Regions from separate parts of the Lysinibacillus sp. RU7 genome, predicted to be linked through region 2. Evidence: predicted binding sites of a transcription regulator. Region 2 holds the regulator's gene; each other region holds the start of a gene.
The links. Region 2 encodes LexA, which represses DNA repair genes until DNA is damaged. Its sites were predicted from a motif close to CGAACATATGTTCG; they were not measured.
Positions count from the first base shown of each region.

Region 1: a site for LexA is predicted at 3,766-3,779, ahead of uvrB (excinuclease ABC subunit UvrB). Genes of this name have one in related genera too.
Region 3: a site for LexA is predicted at 2,183-2,196, ahead of addB (helicase-exonuclease AddAB subunit AddB). Genes of this name have one in related genera too.

Region 1 covers NZ_JBYQFK010000017.1:20,501-27,232, forward strand. Annotated here, with positions in the region: gene secA (preprotein translocase subunit SecA) at 1-1,270, shown strand, start outside; one part of gene prfB (peptide chain release factor 2) at 1,429-1,500, shown strand; one part of gene prfB (peptide chain release factor 2) at 1,502-2,533, shown strand; gene AC3II9_RS13195 (competence protein ComK) at 2,771-3,274, opposite strand; gene AC3II9_RS13200 (IDEAL domain-containing protein) at 3,442-3,687, shown strand; gene uvrB (excinuclease ABC subunit UvrB) at 3,850-5,832, shown strand; gene uvrA (excinuclease ABC subunit UvrA) at 5,839-6,732, shown strand, end outside.
Region 2 covers NZ_JBYQFK010000001.1:94,288-107,617, reverse strand. Annotated here, with positions in the region: gene tkt (transketolase) at 1-452, opposite strand, end outside; gene AC3II9_RS00480 (DUF896 domain-containing protein) at 836-1,069, opposite strand; gene AC3II9_RS00475 (YneB family resolvase-like protein) at 1,206-1,883, opposite strand; gene yneA (cell division suppressor protein YneA) at 1,880-2,218, opposite strand; gene lexA (transcriptional repressor LexA) at 2,383-3,003, shown strand; gene AC3II9_RS00460 (gamma-glutamyl-gamma-aminobutyrate hydrolase family protein) at 3,046-3,738, opposite strand; gene AC3II9_RS00455 (prepilin peptidase) at 3,900-4,652, opposite strand; gene AC3II9_RS00450 (potassium transporter) at 4,664-5,341, opposite strand; gene AC3II9_RS00445 (PilN domain-containing protein) at 5,341-5,931, opposite strand; gene pilM (type IV pilus biogenesis protein PilM) at 5,928-6,905, opposite strand; gene AC3II9_RS00435 (prepilin-type N-terminal cleavage/methylation domain-containing protein) at 7,006-7,443, opposite strand; gene AC3II9_RS00430 (type II secretion system F family protein) at 7,580-8,785, opposite strand; gene AC3II9_RS00425 (type IV pilus twitching motility protein PilT) at 8,785-9,825, opposite strand; gene AC3II9_RS00420 (GspE/PulE family protein) at 9,838-11,418, opposite strand; gene AC3II9_RS00415 (VanW family protein) at 11,435-12,733, opposite strand.
Region 3 covers NZ_JBYQFK010000017.1:34,928-41,659, reverse strand. Annotated here, with positions in the region: gene addB (helicase-exonuclease AddAB subunit AddB) at 1-2,142, opposite strand, end outside; gene AC3II9_RS13260 (TVP38/TMEM64 family protein) at 2,354-2,983, opposite strand; gene AC3II9_RS13255 (AzlD domain-containing protein) at 3,298-3,609, shown strand; gene AC3II9_RS13250 (AzlC family ABC transporter permease) at 3,667-4,332, shown strand; gene AC3II9_RS13245 (PDZ domain-containing protein) at 4,498-5,700, opposite strand; gene AC3II9_RS13240 (S41 family peptidase) at 5,735-6,732, opposite strand, start outside.

The sequences.
Region 1 (6,732 bases), on a different contig from region 2:
GTTCGAAGCAGTCGCGAAAGATATTGCAGAACGCCATCAAGCAGGGCAGCCGATCTTGGTCGGTACAGTGGCCATTGAAACGTCTGAAATTATTTCGAAATTACTCACGAAATATAAAATTCCACACAATGTATTAAATGCGAAAAACCATGAGCGTGAAGCGGAAATTATCGCTAATGCGGGGAATAAAGGCGCCGTAACAATCGCGACGAATATGGCCGGTCGTGGTACGGATATTAAACCAGGTGAAGGCGTGCTAGAGGTTGGTGGTTTAGCTGTTATTGGTACAGAACGCCATGAATCTCGCCGTATTGACAATCAGTTGCGCGGTCGTTCAGGTCGTCAAGGGAACGTCGGTGTGACACAGTTCTACTTGTCTTTAGAAGATGATTTAATGCGCCGTTTCGGTTCTGATAATATGAAAAATATGATGACAAAGCTCGGCATGGATGATTCACAGCCAATCCAATCAAGAATGGTGTCAAAAGCGGTTGAATCTGCTCAAAAACGTGTAGAGGGTAATAACTTTGATGCGCGTAAACGTTTATTACAATATGATGATGTATTGCGTCAGCAACGTGAAGTAATTTATAAAGAACGTGAAGAAGTGTTGGAAACAGATAACATGCGCGGCCTTGTGGAGAATATGATTCATGAGTCCATTGAAAATGCGGTGGCGATTCATACACAAGGTGAACAACAAGAGTGGAACTTACAGGCGCTTGTTGATTACATTTCGGGGAACTTACTGGATGAAGGGGAGTTAACCGTTACTGATTTTGAAGGCTTAACAGCTGAGCAAATTGGCAATGTAATTAAAGAAGTTGTCACAGTTCGTTATAATGAGAAGGAAGAGTTATTAACGCCTGAACGGATGCGTGAGTTCGAAAAAGTCATTTTACTTCGTGCCATTGATACGAAATGGATTGACCATATCGATGCGATGGATCAACTGCGTCAAGGGATTCATTTACGTGCATACGGTCAAAATGATCCGCTTCGTGAATACCAGCAAGAAGGTTTTGCGATGTTCGAGGACATGGTCGCTTCCATTCGCGAAGACGTGACGAAGTATGCGATGAAAGCGGAAATTCGCAACAACTTACAACGTGAAGAAGTAGCGAAGGGGCAAGCGGTGAATCCGAAAGAAGAGGGCGCTACAAAGCCGAAAAAAATGCCGGTTCGTAAAGCCGCAGAAATCGGCCGTAACGACTTATGTCCATGTGGTAGTGGCAAAAAGTATAAAAACTGCCACGGGGTAGCGGAATAAAAAATGCTGTTGCTGCTTGGGAGGGTTCTATTCGCGTAGTTAGGCTTGTTTAGCGTAAGTTTATGCCCGAGCATGCATGATAAGCTATAATACCATCTCGACCAAAAAGCGGTCGAGATGTGTTTTTCTAATTTGTACTTGGAGGATTTTGAATGATGATTGAATTAGCAGAAGCAAGAAATATCCTTGAAAATACAGCTACTAAGTTAGCGGACTTCAGGGGGTCTCTTTGACTTAGAAAACAAAGAGGCACGTATTCAAGAACTGGATGAAATGATGTTAATGCCTGATTTCTGGAATGACCAGCAAGCAGCGCAAACGGTCATCAATGAAGCGAATGGCATTAAAGCAATTGTCAATGAATATAACGATTTATTATCAACGCAAGAAAATCTTGAAATGACGTTGGAACTTTTAAAAGAAGAGCCAGATGACGATTTACAAGCAGAACTAGGGTCAGAATTAGAACAATTTGAGGCGAAGATGGCAGATTTCGAACTACAAATGCTATTATCGGAGCCTTACGATAAAAATAATGCGATTTTAGAGCTTCACCCGGGGGCTGGTGGTACAGAGTCTCAAGATTGGGGTTCGATGCTACTGCGTATGTATACACGTTGGGCAGACAAGCGTGGCTTCAAAGTAGAAACGCTGGATTATTTACCTGGTGATGAAGCGGGGATTAAATCGGTTACGTTGAAAATAGCAGGTCACAATGCATACGGCTATTTAAAAGCAGAAAAAGGTGTACACCGTCTTGTGCGTATTTCGCCGTTTGATTCATCGGGGCGCCGCCATACATCGTTCGTATCATGTGATGTGATGCCAGAGTTTAACGATGAAATCGAGATCGAAGTTCGTACAGAAGATTTAAAAATTGATACGTATCGTGCGACAGGTGCTGGTGGGCAGCATATTAATACAACGGATTCAGCTGTTCGTATTACGCATGTACCAACAGGCGTTGTTGTACAGTGTCAATCCGAGCGTTCGCAAATTAAAAATCGTGAGCATGCAATGAAAATGTTAAAAGCGAAACTATATCAATTAGAAATTGAAAAGCAAGAGCAGCAATTAGCTGAAATTCGCGGTGAGCAAAAGGAGATCGGTTGGGGCTCGCAAATCCGTTCATATGTTTTCCATCCATACTCCATGGTAAAAGACCATCGTACAAATGAAGAAACAGGGAATACTGGCGCTGTAATGGATGGCGATTTAGATGCGTTCATTAACGCGTATCTTCGTTCGAGAATCGCTAAATAATCAATTTAGAATCGTCTAGTCACTTAAGGCTAGGCGTTTTTATTTTCCACTAGAACATGCTTGGCTTAGATTTGAAATAATAGGTAAATAGCTAAAAAATGCAAAGGCGTATGTACAGGTAAATGCTATGTAGAGACTATGATGATGTAAAGGGAATATCATGTTTATTATGTAAGTGCTATAGTATGTGCGGATATTCAAGTATACGCCCTCGCAGTGAAAAGCAAATGTGTCACGTTAAAAAGGTGGGTTAAAACGATGCCAATCTTTATAAACAGCTTTAAATAACATCGCTGCCGTGACATATTGATTGTTGAAAGAGGAAATTAAGACTGGCAAATTGATATCCATCTTATCTTTAAAGGTAACTGTGACGTGTGTTTTATGATTCATAATATTTGTGACCGCATTATAGGCAATCCAAATATTATGCTCAGATCTAGGTGAATAGAGAGGAAACATGATGTAAGGTTGGTAGCCACTATCTACACCAATGACAATAGGGAGTTTATGTTTATTGTCTGCAAGGAGTTGTTTAGCTCTTTCGGTAGCTGTGCGATAGCTGCTTCCCATACTTTTGCAAGCATTGTCTACGAGTTTAAGAGATTTTTTTGGTACATGAAAAATGCCTCTTTTTTCATAAACAAGTGTATGATTTTTTTGGCCGTGGCGAATAGATTGTAGTAGATACGTATCACGATTGATTGTGTAATCTGGTGTGAAGTCGTGTGGTCTAGTCAATTATACCCCTCCTTTGTTAGCATGGTTATTTACAATAATACTGGTTCGTAAATAAAAAGCAACATAAAATTAGAAAATTCTGAAATTTAAATTTAATTATTCAGAAAATATTGCAAATTGGCCCCTGTTTTTTGTATAATAGCAAAAAGGGTATCGGGGTGATATCGATGGATAAATATTATTCGTATACAGATTTTTTACGAGCGGTCGGGCAATACCCAAAAGAAATGGAAAGTGAAAAGCTGTTGAACGACATTTATTTGGATTTATTTTTAGGCAGGTTACAGCGACTACAACGCATTGACCAGCTAAAACAACTCATCGATATATCATTAGATGAACGTAATGAACAAGCATTCCAGCAATATTGTGAAGAGTTACAATGTTTACAGGAAGAAATTAAAAAAGAATAGATAAAAATCGCTGCGGATATTTCGTAGCGATTTTTTTGTGCGCATTTAATGTAAATTTCTTTTCTAGCAATATTTAATAGAATATACGTTCGTTTATTTGTCGATTATTGTAATGGGGTATGTTAAAATATGTTTACGGATATAGAGAAAGGACGATAGACAATGAGTGAAACATTTGATATACAGTCCAGCTACCGACCGAGTGGCGATCAGCCTACAGCGATTGCGGAACTTGTGCAGGGAGTAAAAGACGGGAAGCGCCATCAAACATTACTCGGTGCAACCGGAACAGGAAAAACATTTACGATTTCGAACGTAATTAAAGAAGTGAATAAGCCAACGCTTGTGATGGCGCATAATAAAACACTTGCAGGTCAATTATATAGCGAGTTTAAAGAATTTTTCCCGAATAATGCGGTTGAATATTTTGTGAGCTATTACGATTACTATCAACCAGAAGCGTATGTGCCACAAACAGATACGTATATCGAGAAAGATTCAAGTGTGAATGACGAAATTGATAAACTGCGACATTCTGCCACATCGGCATTATTTGAGCGACGAGATGTCATTATTATCGCATCGGTATCTTGTATTTATGGTTTAGGGTCACCGGAAGAATACCGTGAGATGGTCGTATCGATTCGGGCGGGGATGGAGATTGAGCGTAATCAGCTGTTACGAAGGCTTGTCGATGTACAATATGAGCGCAATGATGTCAATTTTACACGTGGAACATTTCGGGTGCGCGGGGATGTCGTCGAAATTTTCCCTGCCTCTCGTGATGAGCATTGTATTCGCGTGGAATTTTTCGGGGATGAAGTAGACCGTATTCGCGAGGTCGATGCACTGACAGGTGAAGTGCTCGGTGAGCGTGAGCATGTAGCGATTTTCCCTGCTTCTCACTTCGTTACACGTGAAGAAAAGATGAAAAAAGCGATTGATAATATTGAAGTAGAGCTAGAGGGACAGCTTGAAAAATTCCGTGCAGAAGACAAGTTACTAGAAGCACAACGTCTGGAGCAACGGACTAATTACGATTTAGAAATGATGCGTGAAATGGGCTTCTGTTCAGGCATTGAAAACTATTCACGTCATTTAACGTTACGTGAATCAGGTGCAACACCGTATACATTACTCGATTACTTCCCAGAAGACTTCTTACTCGTTATCGATGAAAGTCACGTCACATTGCCACAGGTGCGCGGGATGTATAACGGAGACCAAGCGCGAAAGCAAGTGTTAGTCGATCACGGCTTCCGTTTGCCGTCTGCACTCGATAACCGTCCACTGAAGTTCGAGGAGTTTCTGTCTAAAGTGTCGCAGGCGATTTATGTATCGGCTACACCTGGACCATATGAGCTAGAGCATACGCCTGAGATGGTGGAGCAAATTATTCGTCCGACTGGTTTACTTGATCCAACGATTGACGTTCGCCCAATCGAGGGGCAAATTGATGATCTAATTGATGAAATTCATGAACGGATTCGCAAAAATGAGCGCGTGTTAGTGACGACATTAACGAAAAAAATGTCCGAAGATTTAACGGATTATTTAAAAGAAATGGGCTTAAAAGTCGAATATTTACACTCGGAAATTAAGACGCTAGAACGGATTGAAATTATTCGTGAATTGCGTAAAGGCACGTACGATGTGCTTATTGGTATTAACTTACTACGAGAGGGACTGGATATTCCCGAAGTATCGTTAGTCGCGATTTTAGATGCAGATAAGGAAGGGTTCTTGCGTTCGGAGCGTTCGTTAATTCAAACCATTGGTCGTGCCGCACGTAATGCGAATGGGCATGTCCTCATGTATGCAGATAATATGACGGATTCTATGAAAAAAGCGATTGATGAAACGAAGCGTCGTCGCTCGATGCAAGAAGCGTACAATCAAGAACACGGCATCGTGCCACAAACGATCATCAAGAAAATTCCTGATATTATTCGTGCGACACAAGCGGCGGAAGAGGAAGAAACATATGTCACAAAAGTGACGAAAGGGAAGAAGTTGACGAAAGCAGAGTTAGACAAGCTCATTGCAACACTTGAAATCGAAATGAAAGATGCGGCAAAAGCACTTGATTTCGAGCGCGCGGCAGAGCTACGTGATACGATTTTTGAACTGAAAGCAGAAAGGTGACAAAACGTGAAAAATACCGAAATTGTTGTACAAGGTGCACGGGCACATAATTTAAAAAATATTAATGTAACGATTCCACGCGATCAACTTGTTGTATTAACAGGGTTGTCGGGGTCAGGTAAATCGTCGCTCGCTTTCGATACGATTTATGCAGAAGGGCAGCGTCGATACGTAGAAAGTTTATCGGCCTATGCACGCCAGTTCCTTGGGCAAATGGATAAACCAGATGTGGATACAATTGAAGGATTATCACCTGCGATCTCCATTGATCAAAAAACAACGAGCCGTAATCCTCGTTCGACAGTAGGTACCGTAACGGAAATTTATGACTATTTACGTCTGTTATTTGCACGTGTGGGTAAGCCCGTTTGTCCCAATCATGGCATTGAAATTACGTCGCAAACGATTGAACAAATGGTGGACCGTTTACTTGAATATCCAGAACGGACGAAAATGCAGCTCTTAGCACCGATTGTAGAAGGAAAAAAAGGGACGCATGTGAAGCTATTAGAAGATTTGAAAAAGCAAGGGTATGTACGTGTTCGCGTAAATGGTGAGTTACGAGATTTAGATGACAATATTGAACTCGATAAAAATAAAAAGCATACGATTGAAGTAGTCGTGGACCGGATTGTGATAAAAGAGGGGATTGCTACGCGGTTAAGTGATTCACTAGAAGCAGCTCTTCGTTTAGCAGAAGGGCGTGTATTAGTGGATGTGATGGAGCAGGAGGAGCTGTTATTTAGCGAGCATCATGCCTGTCCGCATTGTGGCTTCTCGATTGGTGAATTAGAGCCGCGCATGTTCTCGTTTAACAGTCCGTTTGGGGCATGTACATCATGTGACGGGCTAGGCATGAAAATGGAGGTTGATCCGGATTTAGTCATTCCGGATTGGGAC
Region 2 (13,330 bases):
GTATAGTGGTCTACAATTTCATAACCTGGTTTATTGTAAGTGGCAGCAAGGTGACGTTCAGCCATTGCCATCCCGACTGTCATCGCAATGCCTTGACCAAGTGGACCAGTTGTTGCTTCTACCCCTACCGTATGACCATACTCTGGGTGACCTGGCGTTTTTGAATCCCATTGACGGAAGTTTTTGATTTCTTCCATGTCTAACCCATAACCACCTAAGTGCAGTAAGCTATATAATAGCATCGAGCCATGACCTGCTGATAATACGAAACGGTCGCGGTTAAACCATTTAGGATTTTGTGGGTTGTGGCGTAATTGCTTTGTCCATAATGTATACGCCATTGGAGCTGCACCCATTGGTAAACCCGGGTGACCAGAGTTGGCTTTTTCAATTGCATCAATTGATAATGTTCGGATAGCGTTAATCGCTAACTGATCCATATGTTGTGTCATATTATGACATCCTTTCTCGCACGAATATTGTTCTTATATAGTTTAGTCATATTTGTTAAATAAAACAATGCTTTTCAAGTAAATATGTTATACTTTTTTGTTAAATGTGACACATCATTGTTTTGATAAAATATTTATTAAAACTCCTTATCAAAACATGAAATTATCAATCCGTTCCACTACGGGCGGACGCTTTCCGCGGGCGAGGCCAAGCCTCCTCGTCACTACGTTCCTGCGGGGTCTCGGCTGTCTCGCTTTTCCCGCTGGAAGCTTTGCTCTGTAGCGAAAGGCGAATGCCGTCAGCTACACTCGCCACCCTTCGTTCCACTTGCTTTTAATATGTGTCTTTTTAATCAAGGTAATATTTCCAAATCGAGCATTTATTAATTTAAGAACTTTTTCTCTTGTGCTTGCTTCACTTTTTCAGGCGTTACATCATTTCCTGCTGCGTCAACGATTTTTACATTTTCAATTGTATCGCGCATCGTGTTGCGGAATGTGTCTAAGTATTCTTTTCGTAACTGCGATTGTTCCTTTGCTTCCGCTTCTGTTAATGTTCCCGCTTTTTTCTTTTTAGATAGCTCATTAATGCGAGCAATTTTTTCTTTTGATAGCATACATGTCTCACCTTTCTACACTAACTATTACAAAGGTATGAAAAAATAAGCGGAAGTGCAAGTGATTGTGCTTTATTCTGGCTATTTCGACAAATTTCTATCTTGCACTTTTCCAATAAAAAAAGAGCACCAGAACTTATTCTGGTGACTCTGTTGATTGTTCTTGTTGCTCAGTATATTCGATGTAGCGGCGATTTACCGTCGCTTTACTTACTTGAAACCCTAGTCCTTGTAATGTACTAGCAATTTCTTTAAATGTCATGCCTCTGTCTCGAAGCTTCACGATTTCTTCAATCGGAACTTCAATTCGTTCACGTCCCTCTAAGTTACCGCGCTCTGTTAAATTTAACTCGGGACGATAGCCATTTTCTACAGCGCGCCTCATGCCTCGTCGGATTTTAGCATTATGCAATTTCCGCTGATATTCTTCTACAATCGCCAATATTTCTAACAGCATTGTATCCATCTCATTTAATGATAGTGGTCCCGCTTCATTCAAGGAATAAACCGTTACCTCTTGCTTTAACAGTAAATGCAACACGGCCATCCGAGCATTCCCACGCCCTAACCGGGTTTCATCCTGAATGAAAAGCGTTTGAATACGTTTCGCTTTCATGAAATCGAGCATTTCAAGTAAGCCATCTCGGTCAACATCATAACCGCTTTGTTGATCTTCGAAAACAGCTGCTACGGTAAATTGTAACTGCTGGGCGTAACGTGTTAATTCTTCACGCTGCCTGACTAAAGATGTTTCTTGTGTTTCTTTCACTGTGCTTACACGGCAATAAACGACAGCTTGTTTTTGTTGTGTCATCGTTGTTCACTCGCTACTTTAATGGAATCAGTCTCTTCTTGTGTTGAAAGTCTAACAACATATACGGAGTCTTTTTCAACAGGAATTATAATCGTTTGACCTGCAGTTAACAGTTGATTAAATAAATAATTCTCCTTTTGTACAAAAGAAACCCAGTCTTGCGTAGACATTTTACCACGATATTCATCGGCTAACGACCATAAAGTATCGCCATGCTGCACTGTAATCTGTTCGTATTGCTCAATTTTTTCATCTGTTATGTATAAGTATGTCACAAATGCTACTGTAACCCCTAAAAGTAGAGCTACATAGTTATTTTTCTTTAACCAATTCATTGATAAATCCCCCTCGAATACTTGTTCGGAATATACGTTCTCATTTTAATACAGCTGTTCGTTTTTTGTCAATATTTTTTCGAACTTACGTTTGCTTTTCTGTTCGTATATGTTATACTGAGTGTAAATAATAAGGAAGAACTCTTACAGAGAGGTGAAAAAACATGACAAAAGTATCTAAACGACAGGAAGCAATTTTAGCATTCATCAAAGAAGAAGTACGCTCTAAAGGCTATCCACCGTCCGTTCGTGAAATAGGGGAAGCTGTCGGACTGGCTTCTAGTTCAACCGTTCATGGTCATTTAGCTCGTCTTGAAAGCAAGGGGTTAATTCGTCGCGATCCTACGAAGCCACGTGCTATTGAAATATTAAATCAAGAAGATACGCTCACAACTAAAGTAGACGTTATTCATGTTCCTTTAATCGGCAAAGTAACAGCCGGGCTACCGATTACGGCCATTGAAAATACAGAGGAATATTTCCCACTACCAAACACATATGGCACAAGTGAGGATCAAATTTTCATGTTGGAAATTATGGGCGAGTCGATGATTGAAGCAGGCATTTTAGATGGGGATTACGTCATCGTCAAACAACAATCTACAGCAAACAACGGGGATATTGTTGTAGCGATGACCGAAGATGATGAAGCAACAGTGAAGCGCTTCTATAAGGAAAAAACACATTTCCGCTTACAACCTGAAAACTCTTCAATGGATCCGATTTTAGTAGACCAAGTGAAGATTTTAGGGAAAGTCGTTGGTTTATACCGAAATATTCATTAATAAAAACGTGTAGGCAAAGTCACACTTCGCCTACACCGTTTTTTATTTTTGACACGTATCCACAAACGCTTTAAATAACGTAAGCGATGCATCATCTTGTTTCATAGCTAGCTCTTCTGGATGCCACTGTATCCCTAAACAAAATGTATAATCTGGATGTTCAATCGCTTCAATCACCCCATCACTCGTAGACGCCGTCACCATTAAGCCGTCCCCTACTTCTTTAATCGCTTGATGATGGAAGGAATTCGTCCACACTTCATTGCCAATTAACTCGAATAGCTTTGTTCCCTCTTTTACGACGACACGATGAATTTTTTCATGACGTGCTGATTTTTGGGCATGTTGTATAGCGCCATTTACTTGTGACGGAATGTCTTGATACAGCGAGCCACCAAACGCCACATTCAACACTTGATGGCCGCGACAAACCGCAAAAACAGGTAAGTCGCGCTTTAATGCGGCCTGTAATACTTGAAAATCACTTTCGTCGCGTTGTTCAATGACCATCCCTTGCATCGGAATTGGATCTTCTCCAAAAAATTTCGGATGAATATCATGGCCCCCAATTAAAAGTAACCCGTCTACTTTGGAGATAAATTCCTCAATGCCCGTTGTAATATGCGGGAAGCAAAGCGGAATGCCCCCTGCCTGTAAAACCGCTTGAATATACGTCTCATTAATTTCAAATTTTCTCTCTGATGAATGCATGGTCACACCAATAATCGGTTTCATCTAAATTCCCCCTAAGTTGATCCATTCGATATATGAAGCAAAAATCCTACTAGCTCACTATCATCTCTTATGAAGGTAGCGGTGTACTTGCTTTATTTTCAATTTTACTTGCCTAATCCACAGAAAAAAAGGCAAATTCCGCAGAATTCACCTTGTTTCATTTAAAATAATTGCCAGTACCATTCAATCAGCTGTGCACCATAAAAATAAGTAATCAGGGCACCAATCGCAATCGATGGCCCAAACGGTACAGGCGTTTTCCTTCCTTGGCCACGCACTTTTAATAGTATCAGCCCCATCACCATCCCAATAACAGATGCTAAAAACAAGGTTAACAGCGCATTGACGGTACCGAGCACGAGACCAATTAAAAAGAACAGCTTAATATCGCCGCCCCCCATACCACCTTTTGAGACAACCGCTATGAGTAGCAATATACTAAACCCAACACTAGCCCCAAGCAAGCTATCCCACCACGGTTCAAGTGGGGATAAAATACGCCCAATGACTAAAAATGGTAAGAAAAATAATAAGATTTTATTCGGAATCAGCATATACGCGATATCTGAAACATTAATAATGACGAGTAATGAAACAAACAGTAACGCCACAAAAAGCTCCGCACTCAAGCCAAACACCGTATAGCTCAGTGCAAAAAGGACCGCCGTCACGATTTCTGTTAATAAGTAGATCGGTGACACTTTGACACCACACCCGCGGCACTTCCCTCCCTGCATGACATAAGAAAGCACAGGAATTAGCTCCAATGCCGTTAACCTTTTGCTACAGTTTGTACAATGGGAAGGCGGGGTCACAATCGATTCCCCTTTTGGCACCCGTAAACCTACCACATTGTAAAATGAACCGAATACGAGACCAAATACCCCGAAAACAATCGTATACATCATGTCCATACTGGGTCCCCTTATTCGTAATAAAATGTTGTGATTTGAATGATTGCTGCTGCGATTTCCGAACGATCCTCTGCTAGTAACTCTGCTTCACCAGGTAATTGGTAATCAATTTTATCAATGTGCATCACACGTTCTAATCGCTCAATTTCTTTAATAAATAACTGTAATTTTTCAAAGTTTGGCGATTCCACATCCACTTCAAATGTCACTAATTTTAAATTAGTCGGTACATTTGCTGTGGCAATCGTTGAAACCGGGTTTTGTTCCGTCTCAGCAACTTCGCCTTGCGCTGTTTCCTCTGTCGTCTCCTCTGTAGCATTTGGGTCGGTTAAGGCTGATTCTGATACAAGCGAATCATAATTATTAAACTTTATCCCTAACACCGTTGAGCCTGATACGTATTCTACCTCTTCCATATTTAATAAAATCCGATCAATTTCTCGACTAGCTGGCACTTTTTTACGTAAGGCAAATTCATTTGGAATGTCGCCAGATTGCTCCTCTTTTAGTAAGGTAATCTGGTCTTGAATCGACGTGATTTCACTATTCAGGCTACTAACCGAACTCTCTAGACTAGTAGCCTCCTCTTGCTTCGGTTTCACCACATAATAATAAACAGCAAACAATAAAGCTAAGACAAGTGCTGAAAGAAGCAGCACTTCAGAATTTTTGCCACTTGAAAGTTGCATTAATTTACACCTCCAGTAGCTAAATACAGATCATTAATATGTAACACAACTGTTGCTGAATAACGAGGCACTTCCGTAAAACGGTCAACCTCAGCTTCTTCTTCATTCGTTGGATTTACATCAAAGTTTGCAATGGATTCTACTTGTACATCTAAAAAGTACGGATTTTGCTCCAATCGTTCTACATATGCTGAAATCATATTTAACGTCTCAAAATCAATATCAATCGACACACTCGATTGCTCAAACGTATAATTACGCAAATATGTATTCGATGGCAGTAAAGCTTTAGTTGTATCAATTATTGGTGATACATCATATGACACAAGCTCCGCAAAGGCTACCGATTCCTCCAGTGAGCCTTGATTAGCTCCTTGTAAATTCGTGAGCTCCACTTGCAACGCGTCACGCTCTACTTGTAACGATTGTTCTTCTGCTGCGAGGCTCACGACATCTACACGAGCAGAAAAATAAAGCCACGACATAACAGCTAACAAAAGAAGCGTGATAATACCGATTAAAATAAAAATGGTCTTGGAGCTGCCCTCATCTTGGTCGACTTTCGGTAAGAGGTTAATATCTGGAATCATCCCTTAACCTCCTTTAACGCTAAGCCGAGTAAAGAGGCATGCTTTGCTTTGAAGCCTGGAAATTTCTTTTCAATAATTGCATCATTGATTACTTGAATCGGCGTTGTAAAGTTTTCTGATAAAAATTCAGAAATCGTCGTTAATAATGGGTTGTCGCCTAAAATCATAATTTCATCTACCGATTTTTCTCCTTTATGTAAGGAGAATCGAAAGAAGTTCATCATCCGGTCCAGCTCTAACACTTGATCCGTAATAATCATCCGGTAGTCTTGAATATCACCATCATAGCTAAATTCTACATTTGCTTCATCGACCACACGATGTTGCCACTTCGTTAAATCGGTATCAATCGATTGGAAACGTAAAAATTCCACATTTCCTGCTGAATATATACAAATAGACACCTCATTAATGGACCAGTCCGCAATTAAGTACGTTCGATCGGCGTTCACCATGTCTAAATGTTCAAGTAAGCGCAGATTGGCTAATGCTCGAATGTCCGCGACTTGCGGCTTTAAATGATTGTCGAGTAAAATCCCCGTCCATTTACGGACCTCTTCTGGTGGCGCTGCAAAGATAACCGCTTTGCCGTCACCCGGTACCGGGTCATACACATCGACTAACGGCTCTTGGAACGGCAAATGAATGGAATGCCCAATCTCCATTTCCACATAACCACGCAAATCCTTTGACTCTACATCAATTGGATGCTCAATCGCTTTTAATAGAACAGAAGTATCCGGGACAAAAAAACGGACATTTTGATTTTTGCCCCCCCATTTCGGTGCGTATTCTTTTACGATTTCATATAAAGCCATTTCATCCTCTAACATCGCGTCCTGCATAAGCCCTTGTGGCAATGGAATTTCATAGCATTGCGGCTGTACTAAATTCGGCCCTTTCGATACAAGAGCCCGCAACACATAATCATTCAGCTCAATGCTAACATGTGATTTTTTCTTCACTTTGAACATAGCAGGGCCCCCTTTTTTTCAATTACTCTCTCTATATAGTGAACTCGTTAGTCACTCAATGGAACACCCAATATGGTATTGGGTGTTCTTTGAAAGACTACTAGTTAGCCATATTCAAATTTAAATTACTTTCTGTAAATCCAGTTCCTGTTAAAGTATTAAACTTAGTAGCATTCTTACCTTTGAACGATGTACCAGCAGCAAAAACAACTGTAATAGTTGGATCTGCAGTATTGGTTGCAAAGCTAACTGTACCTGAAGTAACTTTAGTTGATGAAAAATCTAATTCATTAGTAGTTCCACCATATTGACAAATATTATCTGAACCACAAGAACCGTCTGCAAAGGCAATCTTAGCTGATGAAACCATATTTGAAATATCAGCTAAAATAGCTTTATCCCGTTGATTATTAATAATATTCCCAATCGCTGGAATCGCAATCGCTGCCACAATCGCTAAAATAACAATTACTGCTAAAAGCTCGACTAATGTTAAACCTTTTTCATTTTTAATACGTTTTTTTAGTTGTTGAAACATGTTAAAACCTCCTCTTAAAAATTTTTATATTTTTTGTACGGGCGTCACTTCCTTTAATGCCTCCTTACAAAACGCCCTACCTTCACTTACTATTATACTTATAGTAGCTTAAATTTACATATTTTTACACAAAATTCTACATTTGTTCATACAAACTAAACATTGGTAATAAAATCGCTGCCACAATGACGCCGACTGTTAGCGCTAAAAATAAAATCATTAGCGGTTCAATTAACGATTTTAATGTATCGACTGCACGGTCTACTTCATCTTCGTAAAAGTCTGAAACCTTTTCTAGCATATAATCGAGCGAGCCTGTCGATTCACCGATTTTCACCATACTCGTTACCATCGGGGGGAATAGCCAGCTTTGCTCAAGAGGTTCGGATAATGTGCTCCCTTGTTCTAAGCTTTTCCGCGCCTCAATCATGACCTCACTAATTACCGGGTTGCCACTTACCCGTTCTGAAATCGTTAATGCTTGTAAAATTGGGACGGCACTGCTAAATAGTGAAGACAATGTTCGTAGCAAACGAGCAAGTGCTGTTTTCTGTAATATAGGACCAAAGCCCGGTATTCGAAGCAATATATAGCTCACCATGTATTTAAACTGCTCATTTTTCTTGTATAAAAAATTAAATAACACAACGACACCGATAAGAAGGGCTATTACCACCCACCAAAATTGCGTGAGCCAATTACTAATCGCTACCGTGATGACCGTAATCGTTGGTAATTCCGCTCCCATCTCTTCAAACGATTTGACGAACTGTGGGACGATGACGACCATCAAAAAAATGACAACGCCAATCGTCAGTGTTAACAAAATGGCTGGGTACGCCATCGTGGATTGCACTTTTTTCTTTAATTTAAATTGCTTTTCAAATGTATCGGCTAAGCGTTCTAATGTATCGTCGATATTCCCTGTTGCTTCCCCGGATCTCATTAAGTTGATGAACAGTTCCGGAAAGACTTTTGGGTGTTTTGCGACTGCTTGCGATAAAGGGATACCTGTTCGAATATCGTCCTCCACGATTTCAAGCGCTTTTTTTAACGCTTTACTCGTGGATTGACGCGCTAAAATATTAGTCGATTCCACAATTGACACACCTGCTCGTACTAATGTGGCAAATTGGCGACAATACAAGACGAAATCCTCGGTTTTCACCTTGCCACCTAAAGGAATGTCCTTATGTAAAATACTTGTTGACTCCTCTAACTGGCGTGGGTTAATCCCTTGTTCTCGTAATCTTGTTAACGCGCTATTTTTGTTCGTAGCATTAATCGTGCCTTTTTTTATTTCCCCCGTTTTGCTACGACCTGTGTATTTGAAAACGGTCATTAATATTCACCAACATTCATATATGGGCGCACTTCTTGTAAAGAGACGGTGCCGTTCGATACGAGTGACTGAATCGATGACTCCAATGTGTGCATGCCAAGTGCCCGGCTTGTCTGCATGACACTCGGAATTTGATGGACCTTTTCATTACGAATTAAGTTCGTGACAGCTGGCACACCGACTAAAATTTCGGTTGCCGCTACACGTCCTTGTCCACCCTTTCGCACGAATAAACGCTGCGAAATAATCCCTTGCAATACGTTCGCAAGCTGAATACGAATTTGCCCTTGCTGATGTGGTGGGAAGACGTCAATAATACGATCAATTGTTGTCGGCGCACTGGATGTATGTAATGTACCGAACACTAAGTGACCCGTTTCAGCAGCCGTAATGGCTGTTGAAATCGTTTCTAAATCGCGCATCTCACCGACAAGAATAATATCCGGGTCTTGACGTAATGAGGCACGCAACCCATTCGCGAAGCTGCCTGTATCGATACCGATTTCACGTTGATTAATAATCGATTGTTTATGATGGTGTACATACTCGATCGGGTCTTCCAGTGTAATAATGTGCTTTGCTTTATTTTCATTAATATAATCAATCATCGCTGCTAGTGTAGTCGATTTCCCTGAACCAGTTGGCCCTGTTACTAAAATAAGGCCTTGTGGTTTATCGGCTAATTCATACAACACTTGCGGCATGTTAAGCTTTTCAATCGTTGGAATTTCACTTGAAATTAAACGCGCTGCAATCGCACCGGCATTTCGTTGATGATAAGCATTCACACGAAAACGACAATAGCCTTCGAGTGTGTAGTTGAAATCTGTTTCACCTTTTTCATCAAATTCCGCTACTTTAAAATCAGGTAAAATTTCACGAACCATTTCATGGACGACTTCAGGTGTCACTACCTCATCTCCGTAATGAGACAGCTTGCCGTTCACACGATACACAGGTGGCACGCCAACCGTTAAATGTAAATCCGACGCCTTTTGGTTATACGCATGGAGTAATAACTCTTTAATATTTAAGTTCATTTGTTTCACTCCCTATTCTGTCATAGCTACACGTAATACTTCTTCGGTCGTTGTAATGCCGCTTAGCACTTTCAGTAACCCGTCTTGTAATAATGTGTCATAGCCTTTTTGCTTCATATAATCACGAAGCACGGTACCACTTACTTGAGAAATGATTAAATCTTTTAAGTCACGGTCAATCGGTAAAATCTCGTGAATAGCGACACGGCCACGATAACCTGTCTGACCGCATGCCCCACAACCGCGGCCACGCGTAACGTTCTCCACCTTCATGCCGTTTTCTGCAAAGATTTCTTTTTCTCGTTCCGTTGCAGGGACGACGGTTGCACAATCGCGGCATATACGACGTACGAGACGCTGTGCCATGGAACCGACTAATGAAGACGAGATTAAAAACGGCTCAATCCCCATGTCCTTTAAGCGAGAAATCGATTCAACCGCACTATTTGTATGCAATGTACTTAGTACTAAGTGACCTGTTAAAGAGGCACGAATCGCAATTTGCGCTGTTTCTAAGTCACGAATTTCCCCAATCATCACGATGTCTGGATCTTGACGTAAAATAGAACGAAGCCCTGTTGCAAACGTTAACCCAACTTCTTCTTTCACTTGAATTTGGTTCACGCCCATCATTTGATACTCTACCGGATCTTCAACTGTGATAATGTTAACATCTTCTTTATTTAACTCAGAAAGTGCCGCATATAACGTAGATGACTTCCCTGAACCAGTAGGCCCTGTAATTAATACAATGCCATTTGGCCGAGCAATCATTTTCCCAAACAGCTCTTCATTTTTTGGTGAAAAGCCAATTTGACTAATATCATTGGGCGCATTACTTAAATCTAAAATACGCATTACAATTTTTTCACCGTAGACAGTCGGTAATGTCGATAAACGAATATCGACTGGTTTGAAATTTACCGTAATTTTAATACGTCCATCTTGCGGGGTACGATTTTCGGTAATATTTAAGTTCCCCATAATTTTTACACGAGCTGTCATAATATTTTGCATATGCTTCGGTAGTGAGCGCTCCGTACGTAATACCCCGTCCACACGATAACGGACTTTAAATCCTGTTTCCTGTGGATCAAAATGGATATCCGATGCACGCTGAGCAACACCGTTTGCAATAATTTGATTCACCAGACGTACCATCGGTGAATCTTCATCGACAATCTCCTGCTGTGTTTCTTGCGTGCCCGCTTGAATATCAGACAATGCTGCTTCCATCGATTCCTGCAAATCGTAGTATTTTGTAATCGTCCGATATAAATCATCTTTCGCCGCAATACTCGTCTCAATTTGACAGCCTGTCGCCATACGCACTTCTTCAATAGCGAAGTAATCCATCGGGTCAGCCATCGCAATAAACAATTTATTTTTCTCACGGCGTAGCGGAATTAAGTTCGCCCGCTTTGCTAGCTCAACAGGCACTAATTGAAGTAGTTCAGGGTCAATCGTAAACTGATTTAACGAAACATGCGGAATGCCTAATTGAAACTCTAGTACTTCAATCAGCTGCTGTTCCGTTAGTATATTTTCCTTAATAAAGAAGTCACCTAGTCGCTTACGTGTTGTAGCTCTCATGTAGGCTTCTCCTCTCTTACGGTGTAATTAAGTTACCACCCTTATCATAATGACTGCCTGGTGGTAAGACACGGTTACCATTTTCATCAACTTTCACTTGATCCTCGGTCTTATTTGTACTATCTACATCCGCTAATCCGTCCCCATCTAAATCTATTTGTAAATCAGGGTCTTTCTGAGTAGATGGCTCACGTGATGATTTAAGTAAAATGCGGTTAATTGGTGCATAATAATCACGGCTGATTAGTTCTTCCGCTCCGTGAATCGTTCGGTACACCGACACACGTAAGCCTTGTACACCTTTTTGCACTTCCTGTGTTTGCCCTATAGCAAGTTGATCCGTATAACGCGTAATCGTACGAGGTGAAATCGCTTCATCACGCACTACTTTCATCGTGACATCTACTTCTTTATGGGTCGTATACACTTCCGCTTTTAATTGTTGATTTTCAACTGTCATTTTCAGTTTCATCGGGTTCGCTGTACGGTTCACAAATTTCAAATCTTTTGGTGCCTTTATATCAATCGCTACTTCTACACCTGGTTCTAAATAATTCGGCACTTGCTTTTGAGAATGACGTTCTAAAATATCCGTATCCATATGAAGGGCATTATGATAAAGCATGGACGCGACAAAGTTTAACGCTTCGCTATTCGCTTCCTCTATAGTTGCCCCTAGCGCTTCAATGAAAGAAAATGTTTCTCCCGTATTGACAATCGTTTCGTTTATAACATTCGCAATATCGTACACACCCAATGCCGTTACGGGAATTTCCTCAATGGCTAGGGCTAGGCGATCAGTTTCCACATCTGTTAAACCTGCGACTACTGCTTCAACCGGCTCTGTTTTTAAATAACCTGCTGCCGTCATGACACGAGCATACGTCTCGTCTGTTTCCCACGTAGCCACTTTCGCAATCTCATCTTTTAACACTTGGCTATCCAATGTAGTAATTGGTAAATGGACGATGCGATCATTTTGCCAAAAGGCATACCAATCCTTTTTTATTAATGATTTATATGTAGCAATCGTACTATCTATATCAAACGCAATCGTTGCACGGTTTAATGACAGTGAACTCCCCCCGCCAGATACAATCCCTGCCTCATTCGTCCATTGATTGATCGCTTCAGACAAAACTTCCTTTAATTCGTCATCCTTTAAATCGCCTACTTCTATGCCAGCGATGGTAGATTGCGTTTCATCCCCCTTAGCAAGCGCGGGTTGTCCAACGATGAAATTCGGCAACCATGTGGCTAGTAATATAGTTGTTAATATACCTAGAATCATAATTTTAAATTTCACTTTCATCATTTCACCCCTCTTATATATCATTAAATAGTTTGACTTTTACAGAAATTGATGATTTCACATTACTTATTGTCTATAATAGGGATAATAGTAGAAAAAAACAAGGTATATCGCAAACTATGAAGACTATTTTTTGTAACTAAACAACCCATTATCCAGCAAATAATGGGTTACAAACATAACATTTAATACCAATAAAATAACACTTAAAGGAAAATGCTGTAACCACATTAAACTATTTTTTAAGGCTTTTCTTTCTACACCAATAGAATAAGTGACTCATAATTACAAATTCAAAACCATATACCTAACAAAATGTACACTTCAACATCCGCTTACATGCCATAAAGTCTATTAAATTCTTAAAATTCTTTTTCATTACCTTACTCGCATACCTATAGTAATAGATAAAGTTTAAACTTAGATTAAAAAATAAAATAAAATTAGTAAATTTTCAAAACTATGGATTTTATTATTTAAAATAGATATTCTTTATATATACATTAGAATAGGAGGTTCTTAATATAGATGAACAGGTTGTTATAAAATAAGCAGGGGCTGTCTTTAATTTTTGTAAATAACCTAACATTGATTAAATAA
Region 3 (6,732 bases), on a different contig from region 2:
AACCTGTTCTTTCTCTAACTCTTCAATGGGATCGATATAAATGCGCGTATGTGGCAATGTCCGCTGACCATCCACCTCAAACAGTTTGTGTAACCGGTTAATATACAGCGATGGCAACAACCCCTTACTTTCCTCATCTGCACTTGGGAACGTGAGATAAAGTCGATCCGTCGGTGAAGACATGGCACGATAGATTAAAAATGCCTCCTGCAGCAATTTACTGCGAGAGTTCGGTGCTAGCTCATAGTCAATGGCATCAAAGTATTCACGCTCAGCATCACTAATCAACCCTTCTTTATCAATACGCATTGGATATACACCATCATTCACACCGATGACAAATACGACGTTCATATTATCAAAACGGGAGAACTCCACAGTGGCCACCGTTACTTCATCGAGACTCGGCGGAATATTTGAAAACTCTAACGCATCGAACCCTTCTTCTAACACTTGCATCGTATCTTCTAGCGCAATCTGTTGATCACCAAACATGAGCGCAAATTGATCTAATACATTGACCCAACCATTCCATACTTGGTCATGTTCACTGGCGAACTCAAATACAGCCTCTTCTAATTCCTGCTCTTTTAATGCTTGGAGCTTTTCATATACTTGTAAATCATCGATAAATTCATAAATGGCTTTTGCCAGCTCTAAGCCATTTTCGGCCGCTTTTATTTTTTTCTCTAATACAAGCAGTGGGGTGCGAATCATATCACGGGCATGATGAAGTAACTGCTCCATCTCTGCCTCTGCTGACGTTTGTACCGTCCCTAATTTTTCTAATGTTCGGAAACGCTTGTACACCCAGAACTTATCTTCTTTCCAACGATTGTGTTGAATCCCTTTTGCAATGACAAAATTCTCTAGTTGATCTACCTGCTCTCGCATCGTATCCATATGGCTATTTAACGGAAAAAATAAATCGGTCTTTACCCCGCGGAAAATCGGTTCATATTGCCAATTCGATTGAATCACTTCAAGCGCAGAACGAGTAAGCTCAATTAACGGATGATGGAGCATCGGTCGCTTTTCATTCGAGAAAAATGGAATGTCGTACTGCGCAAATGTCGTCTGAATAATCGGATTATACACATCTGCTTGCCGATACATAATCCCTATATCACGATAACGAATCCCTTCCTCATGCACGAGTCGAAGTATTTCCCGCGCAATCCCTTGCACCTCAGCGCGGCGATTGGCCCCTTCCATAATTTGTACGTAGCCAATTGCCTGTTTTTGTACAGGAACAGGTGCATGAAACTGTTTTTCAATATGCCGTAAATCGTCATTTGTAAAACGAAATGTATGTTCTAAATGCACACGTGGTTCTACCTCAACCCCTAGTTGCATTGCTTCTTGAATCAATTTGTCATACGAAAACGCAGCACGGTGAAATAACGCTTCCGGTTGTGTCGCCGCAGCTATATCATCAAATGGCAGTACAATGGTGACACGCTTTGCTAAAGCAAGCAGCTGTTGAACAATCGCCAATTCACGCTTTGTAAACATAACAAAACCGTCAATGTAAATATGCGCTTCTTTTATTTTCGATGAATGTTGAAGCTGCTCCACTAAAATAGGATAAAACCCTTCCCCATCTACATAACTATCGCCAATGCGTTCTTCTAATTCGCGTAAAATAATGTGGAAGTCTTTCAGTTTCGCAATCAATGTATGCGAGGCTTTAACTTGCTCTAATTCTGCAATGAGCAGCACGATAGATTCACTCGTAATATCGTATTGGCTAAACTCTCGCAGTAGCATTTCAACTTCCTGAGTAAAACCTCGCTTCCCTGCTGCTTGCCGGAATAACTGAAACTCTTCTTTATGCTCCTCTAAAATGCGGCGTAATAACATGCGATAACCGAAGCTATCGATTCGTTCCTTCGCAATCCCGCCTGTCTCTTGCAAAATAAACCAAGCCAAGCGCTTAAATGTTAATACTTGTGCACGCATAATCCCACGCACATCATATTTATTTGTTAAATCATGCTCCGTTGTAAAAGACATCTGATCTGGTACGATGATGAAAATCGGATGCCCTAACGGATGCTGTTTTAAATCATCAATAATTTCTTGATGGATAGCAGTCGTTTTTCCTACACCTGCACGCCCCGAAATGATGCGTAATGACAAGGCAATCCCCCCTTAAATATAGTTGCTTCTATTGTACCTCAGAATACATGTTCGTGTGTGGATTAAAAAAGTTCATACTAGAAAAACTTATACTTTCTTATCTTCCATACAAAAACCTAGCACACAATCGAACAGTCCTGCGATGTTTTTAAATTTACTTGCCTAATATCCCTTTTTACTTGCCATTTCCCCCAAAAAATAAACACGGCGGTTACACTTCACCGCCGTGCTCTTTCCTCTCTGCATTTCGTAAATCTCTTTCTACTCTTTTATTTAAACGAACTTCCACTGCTTTGCCAAACAGCCATAAAAGGAAAATGACCACAACTGCTAGCACTAGTTTGATTGGACTGCGGATTAACGCGGTAAGATCATGTCCCACAAAGCTCATAACAAAAATCATTACCATTTTCCCTAGTATAACCGCTACTAAATAAAAATGCTTTCGAATATTGGAAAGCCCCGCTACGATATTCACTAAAACAGATGGAGTAAATGGGAAGCATAACAGGACAAAAAGCGGGCTCAACCCGTTCATATCGACCCATGTAATCAATTTCTTTACACGTTTACTTTGCGTAAAGAAATGCAGCTTTGGATGTCTACCGAATTTCCGAACAATTAAAAATACGACATATGACCCTAGCACTGTCCCAAGCCACGATAAAATAAATCCCAAAAATAAACCGAATGCATTGGCATTTGCTACAACAATAACAACGAGCGGTAAAAACGGCAAAAATGATTCAATAAATGGTAACAACACTCCGACAAGCGGCCCCAATGTTCGATAATACTTTTCTACTTCTTCTATGTTTTCAATTGTCAGCCAATCGAACATGTACACCACCCCAAATCTAATTCCCTCTTGTACTATCTTAAATTTCTAAATATTATTATAATACGTGCAAAAGCATTGTTAATAGTTGAAATATCTTTTTTTGCTATCGTTTGTCAGTAAACGCACAGCAAAATAACCTTGTGTAATTCATTAACAAGAACGCCTTTTCATAACATTTGGTTTCACTGTTAATATCATTGCACAGAGGCGCTATATTTTATTCATAATAACAGCACTTCGTTTTCGCACGTTTCTTTTTTGTATTCATTTTTAACCTTTTCAACAAGAAAAAGCAACCAAAGGGGGAGTAATACATGGGGATTTCATATTGGTGGATGATTTTAGGTATGACACTTGTTACATATATACCAAGGGCCATTCCGTTAACCTTTTTACAGGGGATCGAATTGCCGCCCTTTTTATCTGGCATTTTACGAAATATTCCTTTTGCCATTTTAGGCGCACTCATATTTCCAGCTATTTTTTATATCCAAGAAGGCGATTATTTCTTCGGGATATTAGGAGCTGTTGTCGCATTTGGCATTGCTTATGCAGGTGCCAATGTGATTTTCGTCGTACTTGGTGCGATCGTAGCATTAGCCATTTACAGTTTAGTACTAGCGTAATCTAAGGAGTTGGATTCATTGAAAGACCTTCATTTTTTCTCCGGTCTAAAAGCGGGTATGCCTATTGCTATCGGGTATTTTCCTGTTGCCTTAACATTTGGCTTACTCGCAAAAACGACCGGACTTTCTATTTTAGAAGCAACTGCCATGAGCATTTTTGTGTATGCAGGTGCTTCTCAGTATATTAGCTTAACATTGATTTCTAAAGGGGTAGACCCACTTGTTATCGTACTCAATACGTTGATCGTCAATATTCGCCACTTTTTAATGTCTGCCGCGCTCAATGAAAAAATGGTCCACGCCCCAAAATGGACAAAGGGACTTTTTGCTTTTTGGGTAACAGATGAAACTTTTTCTGTTCTCGCTACGCGAAAAGAAGAACGCCTTCCTATGGCATTTGGCTTTGGTGTCAATTTAGCTGCTTATAGTAGCTGGGTTGTCTTTACTGCTGTTGGGCATTTAATCGGGGCAAACTTACCGATGTTTTTACAAGCCGCGATGTCAGTCGCCCTATACGCAATGTTTATCGGGCTTCTTGTGCCATCTATGCGTGGTAATCGAAAAGTCTTGATGCTTGCTCTGATCGCAGCTAGTTTAAATTGCATGTTTTATTGGACAGAATGGCTTTCAACAGGTTGGGCCATCATTGTCTCAGCACTTGCTTCTGCGGTACTAGTAGAAATCATTTATAACCGTTGGACTAAGAAAAAACAATTTATTTAACGGCGCGTATTCTCGCGTCGTTTTTTATGGAAATCATCATTTTGACCGGATACAATTGTGTTTTGCCCGTATACACGGCTGTTTTGCTCGCATACACGTCCATTTTGACCGCTTCCAACTATTCAAACAGAAAAAAGCACCCCTCCTCAAAGAGATGCTTTCTGCTTACCTCGCTAACAGTAACCCGATTCGATAGTGGTCATCACTATGGACGACGTGTTGTGTTAAGCGAAGCTCTTTTTTATGATCGAGCACTTCCAGTTTACAATGTGCGGCATTTACTTGAAGCGCCTCATACAATTCACGTTCTGTTTGTACTTCGCGACCGTTTACTTTTTTGATCACTTCGCCAGTCAATAACCCCATTTTCTCAGCAGGTGAGTTCGGTAAAACCGCCGCAATGGTTGCCCCTATTGGACTAGGTGCTACCGCATATACATCGTCACGATCTTGTAATTTGTAGCGTAGCGCAATGAACAAACGCATTAGCGCACCTAGCATGAGGACAACAAATGCCACTTCTGATACAAAATAAGCACCGATGCCACCGATTACAACTATGCTGCCTAACCAAATGATTGATTTCGCTAGCTTCGGATAAAAATAAACAGGCAATGTTTTACGCGTCAGTTGCTGGAACCCGATCACAAATGGAAATAATACGAAGCTAAATGCTTGCTCACCAATTGTAAACTGTGGCCAATATGGGATGTATGAAGGTATAACTTCCCCAGGAATTAACACAAAGAGCGGCAGAACCCATACTTGTTTTGAGAAATAGGAAACCGCCTGTAAACCACGTTTCGTTTTTTCTAGTATAGGGGATGCTAAATTCGCACCGTATCTTCGGATTAAGACCCCTTCTACAATGACTAATAATCCAGCTACAATACAAATCGGTACAATCGTCGCATCTTGCCAAATGACGCCAGAAATTTCTACTCCTACAATTGTATATGCCTTACCTATTACCCCAAGTATTACTAACGCTACTGCACTGAGAGCAAATAATACAATCGGTGATAATAAGTGAAAGGTATAGAGTACTAATCCAATCATCGTAACAGCCATTAAAATCAGTAAAAATTGCGGTGTCATCGTTAAGCCAACTGCCATGATCACTATCGAGACAATAAACGATACAAGTAAACTAGCAAGTATGCTATTTTTCAATTCTGACCAACCGCTTAAAATACGTATATTAAATGATTTCCGCTCTTTTTTTACACGCCGATAGCCTAAAAAAATCGTTAAGAAAATTGTCATATAAACGATTGGGTTGATGAAAAATCGTCCGATGGCTCGAAGTATTTCTACTAAAATGTCTATGTGCATAACTCCACCTACCATTTCTATCATTACTGTCATTGTATCAAATGCATCGTTTATTGCGTATAGAAATTTAATGACCTAGCTTATGCATGACATAGCTAACCGCCATCTGTAGTTGTAAATCGTTTTCTGCTTTGCTCTTATAGAGGGCTACTTGCTCTTGCATTTTTTCGAAAAATAATTCATCTAATTTATCGCCATCATGTAAATCATATTTTTCACGGAATGCTACAACTGCTTCCCGAGTAGTTTCATCAAAATACCCATCTTGCCGCACGATTTGGAAGCCAAATGCATGCAATACTTTTTGCGCGTACGCTACTTCTTCCGCAAAATCGCCTACTTCAAAGCTACCACGCACTGGTATAAATTCAATCATATATAAAGGATGCTGATCTACCTCGACATCAGGCTTTATTCCTTTTCCATTAATCCATGTTTCCTTCGGTGTTAGCCATTTATTTGTAGAAAGCTTGACGGAACCACCATTTGCTAAATCCCATGTCTCTTGGACTGTGCCTTTCCCGAAGCTTTTCGTACCGACAAGCGTCCCTTTCCCCCAACTTTGCATTGCTGCACTAAATACTTCACTCGCAGATGCAGAACCTTCATTTTGCAAAATAACAATCGGTAATTTACGAATTTCCTTCTTTAAGCCTTCAATCTCATCCAGCTTGACTGTTTTTAAAGGCTCTAGCTTCCCTTTTCCATCTTGCATATAAGCAAATACTTTTCCTTCTTCTCCAATTGTGCTAATAATGCCCGCCACACTATGTAAATAGCCACCTGGATTATCACGCACATCTACAATAAGTGCTTGGACATCTTGTTCAATTAGCTTTGACACCTCTTGCAACCATTGTTCAAGCGTGTTCTCTGCAAATAAGTTAATCGTTACATAGCCGATGGGCACATTCTCTACTGTCACCACTTTTGCATCGACTGTGTCATTTTCCATTTTTGCTCGTTCAACAGCCACTTTAATATGACGCTCAATACTCGGACGATATAAGACAAGTGTCACTTCTTCTCCTGCTTTTCCTTGCATCAGCTTGATTACTTCCCCAA